Regions from separate parts of the Bradyrhizobium sp. 137 genome, predicted to be linked through region 1. Evidence: predicted binding sites of a transcription regulator. Region 1 holds the regulator's gene; each other region holds the start of a gene.

Region 1 (4,760 bases):
ACAGAGCTGACGCAGCGCCTTGAGGAAGGCGGGTGTTGACGAACGCACACCGCCCTCGCCCTGGATCGGCTCGATCAGGATGCCGGCGGTCTGCGGACCGATCGCCTTCTTCACGGCCTCGATATCGCCATGCGGGACCTGGTCGAAGCCATCCATGGGCGGGCCGAAACCTTCAAGATATTTTGCCGAGCCCGTCGCCGCCAACGTCGCCAGCGTGCGGCCGTGGAAGGCGCCTTCGAAGGTGATCATGCGATAGCGATCGGGATGGCCTTTGGCGGCATGATAGCGCCGCACGACCTTGATCACGCATTCCAACGCTTCGGCGCCGGAATTGCAGAAGAACACGAAGTCCGCGAAACTTTCGTTGCACAAACGCGTTGCAAGCCGTTCGCCATCGGGACTCTGGAACAGGTTCGACATGTGCCAGAGCTTGGTCGCCTGCTCCTGCAATGCCTTGACCAACGCAGGATGGGCGTGGCCGAGCGCGTTCACGGCGACGCCCGAGGTGAAATCGAGATAGCGATCGCCATTGGTCGCGATCAGCCAGCAGCCTTCGCCGCGCTCGAAGCCAAGGTCCGCCCTGGCGAAAACGGGAAGCAGATGCGGCGCGGCGCTGTTGGTCATGACCATCACGTGGATGTTGCATTTGGACGTTGAGACCTGCCTGGCATGCCTTGCGCAGCGCACCATTGACCGGTCCGGAAAACGAAACGTGCCGCCTTTTAAGGGCGGCACGCGTCACCATCTTATGCCTGGCAAGACGGGTGTCAATGCCGCCCGGAAAGCCTCGCGAAACGCGAAATCCGTAGTCTTGCGGTGCCGATCTTGCGGGGTTTTCACCACGGAACATGTGGAAGCGAGTCGGCGGACTCTTGCGCGGGAGTCACGCCATATTGTAGCGTTTGGACTGTCAGATACGACATCTCGTGCAGCGGTTCTGATCCCAAGAGTCCTCATGTACCGGCGTAAACGTTCGGGCGTCAGTCACGCGCCCGGCGAGCCTTAAGGGATTCTGACGGCACGGGTTTTTCAAGGCTTAAGCATTCGCTGTGAGGCCCCAGGATGGCGGCGCGCAACGAGGGAAAGGGTGCAATGACGGTTTTGACCTGGTCCGACGATCGCGTCGAGCAGCTGAAAAAGCTCTGGGAGGCCGGACTTTCGGCCAGCCAGATCGCGGCCGAGCTCGGCAATGTGACCCGCAATGCCGTGATCGGCAAAGTGCACAGGCTCGGCCTGTCGGGCCGCGCCAAGAGCCCTTCATCGGCAGCGCCGCGGCCGCGCAAGGCGCGGCCCGCGCAGCATATGATGCGGGTGACCCGGCCGATCTCGCGCGGCAACACCGCGCTGGCGCAGGCCTTCGAGGTCGAGGTGGAGGCCGAACCGGTCACCTACGACAACGTGGTGCCGATGAGTCAGCGGCTGTCGCTGCTGGAATTGAACGAGGCGACGTGCCACTGGCCGGTCGGCGATCCCTCCAGCCCGGACTTCTTCTTCTGTGGCGGCAAGGCGCTGTCAGGCCTGCCCTACTGCGCCCAGCACTCGCGCGTCGCCTATCAGCCGGCAGCGGATCGCCGGCGGGCGGCACCGAAGCCGAGCACGCGGTGATTATTTCCTGAGATCGAACCGGCAGCCGTCACGCGGTGACGGCGCAACAAACCCGACGTCGTCCCGGACAAGCGAAGCGCCGGACCGGGACCGATAGCCACCGCAAGCCGTGGTTACGGGGACTCGGAGTTACCTTTTCGCGCAACAACCACGTCCTGTGGCTATGCGTCCGGATCGGCGCTTCGCTCCGGACAACGCTGCGCGTTGCCGGGAGCTACGCTTGTCCGGGACGACGACCGAGCTTGGTGACGCAGTTGGGCCTACGTCTGCTCCGCCTTTGCAAACCGATCATCCAGCGCATAACCCGCGCCGCGGACGGTGCGGATCGGGTCCTGCTCGCGGCCGAGATTGAGCAGCTTGCGCAGGCGGCCGATATGGACGTCGACGGTGCGCTCGTCGATGTAGATGTCGCGGCCCCAGACGCTGTCGAGCAGCTGCTCGCGCGAGAACACGCGGCCGGGATGCTCCAGGAAGAACTCCAGCAGGCGATATTCGGTCGGGCCGAGATCGATCGGCCGGCCCGAGCGCGCGACGCGGCGCTTGTCGCGATCGAGCTCGATGTCGCCATAGGCGAGCACGGTGGCGAGCCGCTCGGGGCTTGCGCGCCGCAGAAGGCCCTTCACGCGCGCGAGCAGCTCCGGCACCGAGAACGGCTTGACGATGTAGTCATCGGCGCCGGTCGCAAGACCCCGCACCCGCTCGCTTTCCTCGCCGCGCGCGGTCAGCATGATGATCGGGAGCTGCTTGGTCTCGGGACGGGTGCGCAGCCGCCGACACAACTCGATGCCGGACAGTCCCGGCAGCATCCAGTCGAGCACGATCAGATCGGGGATGTGTTCCTTGAGGCGGGTGTCGGCGTCGTCGCCGCGCATTACCGTCTCCACGTCATAGCCGTCGCCTTCGAGGTTGTAACGGAGAAGCTCGGTGAGAGCTTCCTCGTCCTCAACCACCATAATGCGTGCGCCCATGTTGTCGTCGCTCCCTAGGTATTCGGTACCGTCGTGGCGAAGGTCGTCATGTCGCCCTTCGGCCGCTTGTCGGTGATCGCCTGCCCCTCGATCATGTAGAACACGGTCTCGGCGATGTTGGTGGCGTGATCACCGATGCGCTCGATGTTCTTGGCGCAAAACATCAGATGGATGCAGAACGAGATGTTGCGCGGATCCTCCATCATATAGGTGAGGAGCTCGCGGAACAGAGAGGTGCAGATGGCGTCCACTTCCTCGTCGCCCTTCCACACCGCCATCGCCGCCGGCAAATCGTGCGCGGCATAGGCATCCAGCACCGACTTGACCTGCTGCTGCACGAGGTCGGTCATGTGCTCCAGGCCGCGGAACAGTTTCAGCGGATGGAAGTCCGTCTCCAGCGCCGCAACGCGCTTGCCCATGTTCTTGGCGAGGTCGCCGATGCGCTCGAGATCGGTGGCAACGCGCATGGCGCCGACGATCTCGCGTAAATCCACCGCCATCGGCTGGCGGCGGGCGATGGTGAGCACGGCGCGCTCCTCGATGCGCTTCTGAAGCGCGTCGAGCTCGGCATCGGTGGTGACGACGCGCTGGCCGAGCGCGACGTCGCGGCGGATCAGCGCGTCGACGGAATCGACGATCATGCGCTCGGCGATGCCGCCCATCTCGGCGACGAGGCGAGTGAGCTCCTGGAGGTCGGTATCGAAGGCCTTTGCGGTATGTTCAGTACCCATGTCCCGTCTCCTCAGCCGAACCGGCCGGTGATGTAATCCTGCGTACGCCGGTCGCTCGGCGACGTGAAGATCTTGCTGGTGTCGTCGAACTCGATCAGCTCGCCGAGATACATGAAGGCGGTTTTATCAGAGACGCGCGCCGCCTGCTGCATGCTGTGGGTGACGATCGCGATCGTGTAGTTCTCGGACAATTCCTGGATCAGCTCCTCGACCTTGGCGGTCGAGATCGGGTCGAGCGCCGAGCAGGGCTCATCGAACAAGATCACTTCGGGCCGCACCGCGACCGTGCGGGCGATGCAGAGGCGCTGCTGCTGGCCGCCGGAGAGCGACAAGCCGGACGCGTTGAGCTTATCCTTGACCTCGTTCCACAGCGCGCCGCCGCGCAGCGCCTTCTCGACGCGGTCGTCCATCTCGGACTTCGAGATCTTCTCGTAGAGGCGGATGCCGAAGGCGATGTTCTCGTAGATCGTCATCGGGAACGGCGTCGGTTTCTGGAACACCATGCCGACCCGGGCGCGCAGCAGGTTGAGGTCCAGCTTGGGATCGAGGATATTGGTCTGGTCGAGCAACAGCTGGCCGGTGGCGCGCTGGCCCGAATAGAGATCGTACATCCGGTTGAAGATGCGCAGCAGGGTCGACTTGCCGCAGCCCGACGGGCCGATGAAGGCCGTGACGCGGTTGGTGCCGAGGGCCAGATTGATGTTCTTCAGCGCGTGGTGCTCACCGTAGTAGAAATTGAGGTTGCGCGCGGTGACCTTGGCAGGCGCCTCGGGTAGCGGCTGTGAGCCGGGATGAACGGTCGGCGCACTTACGGAAACAGACATTTCACTCATTTTGCAGTCCTCTCGGCGCCAAGGATGCGCGCGCCAATGTTCAGGGCAAGCACGGTCAGGGTGATGAGCAGCGCCCCACTCCAGGCGAGCTGCTTCCAATAGGCGTAGGGGCTCTGCACGAAGTTGTTGATGGTGACAGGCAGGTTGGCCATCGTCTTGTCGAGGCCGAGGCTGAAGAACTGGTTCGACAGCGCCGTGAACAGCAGCGGCGCGGTCTCGCCGGCGACGCGCGCAGTCGCCAGCAGCACGCCGGTGATCAGGCCGGAGCGCGCGGCACGATAGGCGATCCGTTTGATCACCAGCGAGCGCGGCAGGCCGAGCGCGCTGGCAGCCTCACGCAGCGGGTTCGGCACCAGCAGCAACATGTCTTCGGTGGTGCGCACCACGACCGGGATCACGATCACGGCGAGCGCCAGCGCGCCGGCGATCGCCGAGAAGCCGCGCATCGGCACCACCACCGCGCCGTAGATGAACAGGCCGATGATGATCGAAGGCGCCGAGAGCAGGATGTCGTTGATGAAGCGGATCACCGAGGTCAGCTTGTCGTTGCGGCCGTACTCGGCGAGATAGGTGCCGGCGAACAGGCCGAGCGGCGCGCCGATGCCGACGCCGATCACGGTCAT
Region 2 (4,760 bases), on a different contig from region 1:
CGCCGCCGCCTTCGAGCAGGCGCACGCCGCCATTGACGACGTCATAAGTGCCGAGGAAGTCACGGCCGCGGCCGACCGGCCAGGTCATCGGCGTGGTGTCGAGCGCCAGCGTCTTCTCGATCTCGTCCAGCAGCTCGAAGACGTCGCGGCTCTCGCGGTCCATCTTGTTGATGAAGGTGATGATCGGGATATCCCGGAGACGACATACCTCGAACAGCTTTCGGGTGCGCGCCTCGATGCCCTTGGCGGCGTCGATCACCATTACGGCGGAATCGACCGCCGTGAGCGTCCGGTAGGTGTCTTCCGAAAAGTCCTCGTGGCCCGGAGTATCCAGCAGGTTGAAGACGAGGCCTTCGAACTCGAAGGTCATCACCGAGGTCACGACCGAGATGCCGCGCTCGCGCTCGATCTTCATCCAGTCGGAACGCGTGTTGCGGCGCTCGCCCTTGGCCTTGACCTGGCCGGCGAGGTTGATGGCGCCACCGAACAGCAGCAGCTTCTCGGTCAGCGTGGTCTTGCCGGCGTCGGGGTGGGAGATGATCGCAAAGGTCCGCCGCCGCGCCACTTCAGCGGCAAGCGGGGAACGGGCCGGCGATTCGGCTGCGGTGGCGACGATGTCGGACATGGCGGGAGCGTTTGGCAGGGAAACTGGGCCTGATCAAGCCTCATTTGGTGATTGCGTGGCCTTCCGGCCAGCCCCATATCGGCATTTGGGAAGGACGGCCTTCCCGTTCTCAGCACCTCAGCCGCGGGGACGACCCTGCCTAGAAAGGAGGGTCGTCATGGCCTGGAGTATCCTGTTGATCGCCGGGCTTCTCGAGATCACCTGGGCGATCGGCCTGAAATACACCGAGGGCTTTACCAGGCCTGTTCCGTCCGTCGTCACGCTCGCGGCCATGGCCGGCAGCGTCATCTTGCTCGGACTCGCTCTCAAATCACTGCCCGTCGGAACCGCCTACGCTGTCTGGACCGGAATCGGCGCGGTCGGCACCGCGACGCTCGGCATCATCCTGTTCGGCGAGCCGGCCACGGCGTTCCGCCTCGCCAGCATCGCGCTCATCGTCGCCGGAATTGCGGGCCTAAAGTTCGTTACTTGACGAAGATCTTGACCACCCACCAGGTCAGCGCGGCGACGATGGCCGAGGCCGGGATCGTGATCACCCAGGCATAGACGATCGAGCTCGCGACGTTCCAGCGCACCGCCGAGACGCGGCGGGCGGCGCCGACGCCGACGATGGCGCCGGTGATGGTGTGGGTGGTCGAGACGGGAACGCCGAGGAAGGTCGCCATGAACAGGGTCGCAGCGCCCCCGGTCTCGGCGCAAAAGCCCTGCATGGGCGTCAATTTGGTGATGCGCAGGCCCATTGTGCGGACGATGCGCCAGCCGCCCATCAGCGTGCCCAGCGCCATCGCGGCCTGGCAGGACAGCACGACCCAGAACGGCACCGAGAATTCGCTGCCGAGATGACCCTGCGAATAGAGCAGCACCGCGATGATGCCCATCGTCTTCTGGGCGTCGTTGCCGCCATGGCCGAGCGAATAGAGCGAGGCGGAGGCGAATTGCAGGATGCGGAAGGCGCGATCGACGGCGAAGGGCGTCGAGCGCACCGAGGCCCAGGACACGATCGCCACCAGCATCATTGCGAGCAGGAAGCCGACCAGGGGCGACAGCACGATTGCCAGCACCGTCTTCGACAATCCGCTCCACACTGCCGCCGAAATGCCCGCCTTGGCCATGCCGCCGCCGACGAGCCCGCCGATCAGCGCATGCGAGGACGATGACGGGATGCCGAGCGCCCAGGTCACGAGGTTCCAGACGATGGCCCCGACCAAGGCCGCAAAGATCACTTGGGCGTCGACGATGGAGGGATCGATGATGCCGGTACCGATGGTCTGGGCGACGTGCAACCCGAACACCATGAAGGCGACGAAATTGAAGAACGCGGCCCAGAATACCGCAAATTGTGGCCGCAGCACGCGGGTCGAGACGATGGTCGCGATCGAATTGGCGGCGTCATGGAGCCCGTTCAAGAAATCGAACAGCAGCGCGACGGCGATCAAGCCGACCAGGACGGGAAGAGCCAACGCAGCATCCACAGCGGCCCTGCCTCAGTTTTTTCGCATGATCTCCGCGCAAACGCGTTCAGCGCTTGTCGCGAAGGAAAACCGCGGCACATTTTTCCGGATCATGCGTTACACTTGCTCGATCACGATGCTGTTGATCTCGTTGGCGACGTCGTCGAAACGGTCGGCCACCTTCTCGAGATGGTCGTAGATCTCTGCGCCGACGATGAAATCCATCGCGTTGCCCGCGCGATGCTTGAGGAACAGCTCCTTCAGCCCGATGTCATGGAGGTCGTCGACGCGGCCCTCCAGCTTGCCCAGCTCTTCGGTGATCGCCGTCAGCATGGCGACGTTCGGGCCGATCGACTGCATCAGCGGCAGCGCGCGCCCGACCAGATTGGCGCATTCGATCAGAAGCCCGCCGATCTCGCGCATCGGCGGCTCGAAGGCGCGGACCTCGAACAGCATCACGGCTTTCGCCGTCTGCTGCATCTGGTCGATGGCGTCGTCCATCGAGGTGATCAGGTTCTTGATGTCGCCGCGGTCGAACGGAGTGATGAAGGTGCGGCGCACCGCCGTCAGCACTTCGCGGGTGATGTTGTCGGCGTCGTTCTCGAACTGGTTGACGCGCTGGCAATAGACCGGCGTTTCCTCGCCCCCGTTGAGCATGCTCTGGAGCGCGATCGAGCCCTGGATCACGGTCTGGGCATGACGGTCGAACAGGTCGAAGAACCGTTCCTCCTTGGGCAGGAAAGCACGAAACCATCGCATCATGGGGATAGGCTACCGGTTGGAAAAATGGCCTGGCCCGAATGGGCCGTCATGAAACTGTCATAGACCATTTTCGATCCACGCGCGTGTCATCTCACGCCCGCGGCGCCGGATCATCCACCGCTTTCGAGCGACCGGTAAACCGATTTTAAATCAGCTACTTAGAGCGATCGCCGGAAGTAATGCGCGATTTCGCCGATGACCCCGCGGCGGAAGGTGAGCACGCAGATCACGAAGATCGCGCCTTGGATCACCGTCACCCATTGGCCGAAGCCCGCCAGATATTGCTGCATGGCGATGATCACGAAGGCGCCGATCACGGGACCGAAGATGGTTCCGAGACCGCCGACCAGCGTCATCAGGACGACCTCGCCCGACATCGACCAGTGCACGTCGGTGAGCGAGGCGTTCTGCGCCACGAACACTTTCAGCGCACCGGCAAAGCCGGCCAGCGTGCCCGACAGGATGAAGGCCAGGAACTTGTACTGGTCGGTACGGTAGCCGAGCGAGATCGCCCGCGGCTCACTCTCGCGGATCGCCTTCAGGACCTCGCCGAACGGCGAGTTGATGATGCGGAAGATCAAGAGGAAGCCGGCGAGGAAGCCGACCAGCACGACATAGTAGAGCACGGTCGGCTTGGACAGATCGAGTACACCGAACATGTACCCTTGTGGAATGCCCTGGATGCCATCCTCGCCATGGGTGAACGGCGCCTGCAGGTAGATGAAATAAAGAAGCTGCGACAGCGCCAGCGTGATCATCGAGAAATAGATGCCCTGGCGACGGATCGAGATGTAGCCGGTCACGATCGACAGCACGAACGCGGCGGCGACGCCGACGAGGATGCCGAGCTCGGGCGGAAGCGCCCATACCTTCAGCGCATGTGCGCTGCAGTAGCCGGCAGTCCCCAGGAACATCGCGTGCCCGAACGACAGCAGGCCGCCATAGCCGACCAGCAGATTGAAGGCGCAGGCGAGCAGCGCAAAGCACAGCGCCTGCATCACGAAGAACGGATAGACTCCTGTGAACGGCACCGACGCCAAGAGCAGCGCCATCACTACGAACACGATCATCTCGTCGCGCACCGTGCGCGGGGTTACCGGCAGCGTGTCGTCCGTCAAGGCTGTCATATCAGGCCGCCCTTCCCGTCAATCCCGTTGGCTTCACCAAGAGCACCAGCACCATCAGCACGAACACGACGGTGTTGGAGGCCTCGGGGTAGAAATATTTGGTCAGGCCCTCGATCACACCGAGCGCAAAGCCGGTGATGATCGAGCCCATGATCGATCCCATGCCGCCGATCACGACCACCGCGAACACGACGATGATGAGGTCGGCGCCCATCAGCGGCCGCACCTGGTTGATCGGCGCCGAGAGCACGCCGGCGAGCGCGGCAAGGCCGACGCCGAGACCATAGGTCAGCGTGATCATGCGCGGCACGTTGACGCCGAAGGCGCGCACCAGCGTCGGGTTCTCGGTGGCGGCACGCAGGTAAGCGCCGAGCCGCGTCTTCTCGATCAGGAACCAGGTCGCAAGGCACACCACCAGCGAGAACACGACCACCCAGCCGCGATACACGGGCAGGAACATGAAGCCGAGGTTCATGCCGCCCTTGAGCTGGTCCGGAATGGCGTAAGGCAGGCCGGAGGAGCCGAAATAGTTCTGGAACACGCCCTGCACGATCAGCGCGATGCCGAAGGTCAGGAGCAGGCCGTAGAGGTGGTCGAGCCCGGTCAGCCATTGCAGCATGGTCCGCTCCAGGATCATGCCGAAAATGCCGACGATGATGGGCGCCAGCAGCAACGCCCACCAATAATTGATGCCGCCGAGGTTCAGCAGGAAATATGCGACGAAGGCGCCCATCATGTAGAGCGCGCCGTGGGCGAAATTGATGATGTTGAGCATGCCGAAGATCACGGCAAGCC
Region 3 (4,760 bases), on a different contig from region 1:
ATATCGAGTGGGTTCGGAGCCCCGATTGTGAGCCAGAATTTAGTCGGCTGGCATCGGTATCCGAGATAGAACTGACGAACCGGCGGCATGGCGACCCTCGTGCCGGACCGGACCAACCAACGGGAATTCGACCATGTCGGACCTAGACCGTAACTACGCTTCTCCTTTCGGCAGGGCCGCCGGGCGTGTTGACGCCGCGACGGTCGATGCCGGCCTGCGCGCCTATATGCTGCGCATCTACAATTACATGAGCATTGGCCTGGCCATCACGGGCCTGGCGGCGCTCGGCGTCTACATGGCCGCCGTGACGGACGTCCCGACGCCGGAAGCCGTCCGCGTCGGCAAGCTGTTCCTGACGCCGTTCGGCTACGCGATGTTCGTGAGCCCCCTGAAGTGGCTGTTCATGCTGGCGCCGCTCGCGATGGTGTTCGTGATCTCGGCGGGCATCAACCGTCTGGCACCCTCGACCGCCCAGATCCTGTTCTGGGTATTCTCGGCGCTGATGGGCATCTCGCTGTCGTCGATCTTCCTGGTGTTCACGCACACCTCGATCGTGCGGGTGTTCTTCATCACCGCAGCCACCTTCGGTGCGCTGAGCCTCTACGGCTACACCACCAAGCGTGACCTGACTGGCATGGGCTCGTTCCTGTTCATGGGCCTGATCGGCATCGTCATCGCGAGCCTGGTCAACCTGTTCCTGGCGAGCTCGATGCTGCAGTTCATCGTGTCGGTGGTCGGCGTGCTGGTGTTTGCGGGCCTCACCGCCTGGGATACCCAGCGGCTGAAGAACGACTACATCTACGGCTACGCGTCGGCCGGCGGTGACATCGCAGAGCGTGCGGCCATCACCGGCGCGTTGTCGCTGTACCTGAACTTCATCAACCTGTTCACGCTGCTGTTGCAGCTCCTTGGCCAGCGCGATTAAGCGATAGGCTGAGAGAACGACATCAGCCCCGGCCGAAAGGCCGGGGTTTTTGTTTGGGGCAGATGTCGTCACATACCCGGTGTCATCGCCCGCCACCGGGTCTCGCCTTCGGCGAGCCCGATGACAGGCTCCGGCGGGCGATCCAGTATTCCAGAGGCGTCCGTGATAAGCCGAGGGGCCGCGGCGTACTGGATGCCCCGCCCCCGTGCGCAATTGCGCACTAGGCGAGGCATGACAGCGGAGAAGATCGAGGCTGCTGCGCCTGCAATGACGGCTGGGAAGCAGCCCTGCCCTCTTCCAGCGGCCGCGGGAAGGCTCTAATCTTGCCGCCATGTCCACACCCGAAATCAGGCCCGCGCTCGAGGCCGATCTTCCCGCCATCACCGCCATTTACCAGCAGGCCGTCCGCGAGGGCACCGCGACGTTCGAGCTGGAGCCGCCCGATCTTGCCGAGATGACGCGCCGCTATCGCGCGCTGATCGACGGCGGCTATCCCTATTTCGTCGCGATCCTTGATCGTCGCGTCGCCGGCTATGTCTATGCCGGTGCCTACCGGCCGCGGCCGGCCTACCGCTTCACGGTGGAGAATTCGATCTATCTCGATCCCTCGTTCCACCGCCGCGGTGTCGGCTCTCTGCTGCTGGAGCGGCTGATCACCGAATGCGAGGCGCGCGGCTTCCGGCAGATGATCGCGGTGATCGGCGATTCCGCCAATGCCGGCTCGATCGGCGTTCACGCCAAGAGCGGCTTCAAGATGATCGGCACGCATCCCAATGTCGGGCTGAAATTCGGCCGCTGGCTCGATACGGTGATGATGCAGCGCGCCCTCGGCGAGGGTGCAAGCACGTTGCCGGGGAAGTAGGCGCGTTGCGCCCACCCGACGCCGCCTACACCACCGCCAGCTTGCGATCGATCACCAGCAGCACGCGCTCGAGCTCGTGACCGCGGCGCAGGATCAGGCCGGTCGCCGAGATCACGCTGTACATGCCCTGCTTGCGCGCGAGCCGCGGGTCCTTCTCGATGCGATAGATCGGCACTTCCGAGGCGCGGCGATAGACCGAGAACACGGCGCGGTCCTTCAGGAAGTCGATGGCGTAGTCGCGCCACTCGCCGTCGGCGACCATGCGGCCATAGAGATTGAGGATCCGGTGCAGTTCGAGGCGGTTGAACGTCACCCGGTTCGGCTGCGTCGTTGCAGCGGCGGGGCGCGCCGCCGCGCGCTGCTCGCTCGGATCGGCATCCTCCGACATCAGACTCATGGGAAGCGCCTCCTGATCGCGCGGCATGACCCGCATCCCCGAAGACCGTCCCGGGAACTGCGCTCATGACAATTGCATGATCGCGCCAACCGTACCGCGCCGCAAGGGGCTCCCTTGCTCAACCAATGGAATCGGTTGCGGATCCGAACACACGCAGCGGTGGAACTCTGTCGCGGCAAACCGTCACGGCATCGTTAGCAGGAATCATAGTATCGCCGCTTTTCCGCCTAGCGACTGCCGCCCTGCATTGCGAAAAGACTTACGTGCGTTGACCCGGTCCTTCGGTTCCGGATTCCTCAGCCCCCAGCCCCCCGGGGTCGACAGGATCGGGTCTGTACGCACGGCAAGGAGGGCCAACGCAAGTTGGTCCTTTTTTGTTTGGGTCGGGATGTTCCCGGTCCTGCGAACTTGTCTCTGATCCGCACCTGTCTCTCCTCATCCTGAGGGCCGCGCTCTTGCGCGGCGTCTCGAAGGATGGAGGCCCCATTGCATCAGCGGGGGGCCCCTTTCATGGTTCGAGACGCGCGCAAGGGCGCGCTCCTCACCATGAGGATTGAAAGCAGAGTACGACGCCAAAGAATCAGTGCAGCGACGTGTACGCCGCGCCCAGCATCGGGCCCGGCTTCTCTCGGCTGCCATCCTGGACGTAGACCACGGCGCCGTCGACGCCATCGCGCGTGAGATTCTCGATCGGCACCGTCCAGCTTTCCGGACGGCCAGTCCAGTCGCCAACCTTCAGCAGGTTGCGCACCACGTTGTGATAGGTGACCTGCTGTCCGCGATTTTCGCCGCGGGTGATCGTGATCGGCACCGACTTGGCGATCGAGCAGATCCAGACCTCGCCATGCGAGACCGTGGGCTCGTTGCTCCCGGCCACCGAGACGTTGATCTGCTTGCCCGCAAGCGACATTGTCACCGGCACGCTCATCACCCCCGTGCCCTTGTCGGTCTTGCCGATTGCATTCTCGATGCCGGTGCGATCGCTGCCGATGACATGGGTCGAGCCATTGACGACGACCTGCGGCGTGTAGACCTCGCGGTCGCCGCGCACGCGCGAGTAAGCACGCTGCCGTGCAGAGAAGCGTGAATCCGCCAGCGTGTCTTTCCAGCCGAGATAGTCCCAATAGTCGATCGGCATGCTCAACGCGATGACCGAGGGATCCTTGGAGAGATCGCCGATGATCTTGTCGGCGGGCGGACAGGACGAGCAGCCCTGCGAGGTAAACAATTCGACAACGGCGCGGGGATCAGCCTCGGCGGGGCGGATGACGGCGACGATCGCACAGATGCCGAGAGCACCCGACCAGAGGGCACTGGACCAACGTGAAACCGGATGAGAAGCCGTCATTGTTGTCATGTCGAACGCCGCACACCATTGCTTGTGAGAGGGAATCTTATCGCCTGATGGTCACCGTAGTCTTACGGGGCGCGGCACATTCGTCCTTCCAGGCAACCGTCCAGGAGGAGGTTTCCACCGGCCGGGCTCATCCGAAACGTGCCGCAAACGCGCGAAGGCGGCCTTTTGATAGGCCGCCTTCGTTCAGGCTTCTACTCACTTCGCAGTGAGCCATCGTTCACAAATCCGCGCTTACGCCGCGAGCTTGCGCAGCACGTAGTGCAGAATGCCGCCGTTGCGGTAGTAGTCGAGCTCGTCCAGCGTATCGATGCGGCAAAGCAGCGAAACGCGCTGCAATGAACCGTCGCCGGAGACGATCTCCGCGGTCAGCTTCTGGCGCGGCTTGAGGTCGCCGACGAGGCCGCGCAGCGTGACCTTCTCGTCGCCCTTGAGACCCAGCGACTGCCACGAGGTGCCCTCCTCGAAGGTCAGCGGCAGCACGCCCATGCCGACCAGGTTCGAGCGGTGGATGCGCTCGAAGCTCTGGCAAATCACGGCGCGAACGCCGAGCAGGCGCGTGCCCTTTGCGGCCCAGTCGCGCGAGGAGCCGTTGCCATATTCGGCGCCGGCGAACACCACCAGCGGCACCTTCTCTTCCTGGTACTTCATCGCGGCGTCGTAGATCGACATCTGCTCGCCGTCGGGCCAGTGCTTGGTCAGACCGCCTTCCGGAATGTTGCCGTCGGCGCCTTTCAGCATGAAGTTCTTGATGCGGATGTTGGCGAAGGTGCCGCGCATCATCACTTCGTGGTTGCCGCGGCGCGTGCCGTACTGGTTGAAGTCGGCAGGGCGCACCTGGTGCTCGCTGAGATATTTGCCCGCGGGCGAGGTGAGCTTGATCGAGCCGGCCGGCGAGATGTGGTCGGTGGTGATCTTGTCGCCGAACATGGCGAGGATGCGCGCCTCGACGATGTCGGTGACCGGCTCCGGCTCCTTCTTCATGCCGTCGAAGTATGGCGGGTTCTGCACATAGGTCGAGCTCATGTTCCAGCGATAGGTCTCGCTCTCGACCGTCTTGATCTTGCGCCAGTTGGTGTCGCCCTTGAACACGTCGGCATACTTCTTCTTGAAGATCGACGCGGTCACGAACTTCTTCATGAAGGCGTTGATTTCTTTCGTCGTCGGCCAGATGTCCTTCAGATACACCGGCTTGCCGTCCTTGCCTTCGCCGAGCGGCTCG

The links. Region 1 encodes PhoB, which activates phosphate uptake and scavenging genes when phosphate is short. Its sites were predicted from a motif close to TGTCATNNANCTGTCAT; they were not measured.
Region 2: the regulator PhoB is predicted to act here: its motif matches at 2,883-2,899, upstream of IVA78_RS33615 (DUF47 domain-containing protein).
Region 3: the regulator PhoB is predicted to act here: its motif matches at 2,250-2,266, upstream of IVA78_RS28945 (DUF2794 domain-containing protein).

Annotation. Positions count from the first base shown of each region.
Region 1 is NZ_JADPKU010000055.1:53,581-58,340, forward strand. It holds gene IVA78_RS16690 (aspartate aminotransferase family protein) at 1-624, opposite strand, end outside; gene IVA78_RS16695 (GcrA family cell cycle regulator) at 1,093-1,605, shown strand; gene phoB (phosphate regulon transcriptional regulator PhoB) at 1,866-2,573, opposite strand; gene phoU (phosphate signaling complex protein PhoU) at 2,588-3,304, opposite strand; gene pstB (phosphate ABC transporter ATP-binding protein PstB) at 3,316-4,137, opposite strand; gene pstA (phosphate ABC transporter permease PstA) at 4,134-4,760, opposite strand, start outside.
Region 2 is NZ_JADPKU010000129.1:227,567-232,326, reverse strand. It holds gene IVA78_RS33630 (peptide chain release factor 3) at 1-625, opposite strand, end outside; gene sugE (quaternary ammonium compound efflux SMR transporter SugE) at 783-1,097, shown strand; gene IVA78_RS33620 (inorganic phosphate transporter) at 1,090-2,097, opposite strand; gene IVA78_RS33615 (DUF47 domain-containing protein) at 2,194-2,838, opposite strand; gene IVA78_RS33610 (branched-chain amino acid ABC transporter permease) at 2,997-3,965, opposite strand; gene IVA78_RS33605 (branched-chain amino acid ABC transporter permease) at 3,967-4,760, opposite strand, start outside.
Region 3 is NZ_JADPKU010000112.1:11,828-16,587, reverse strand. It holds gene IVA78_RS28955 (Bax inhibitor-1/YccA family protein) at 134-925, shown strand; gene IVA78_RS28950 (GNAT family N-acetyltransferase) at 1,257-1,787, shown strand; gene IVA78_RS28945 (DUF2794 domain-containing protein) at 1,813-2,184, opposite strand; gene IVA78_RS28940 (DUF1223 domain-containing protein) at 2,765-3,541, opposite strand; gene acnA (aconitate hydratase AcnA) at 3,773-4,760, opposite strand, start outside.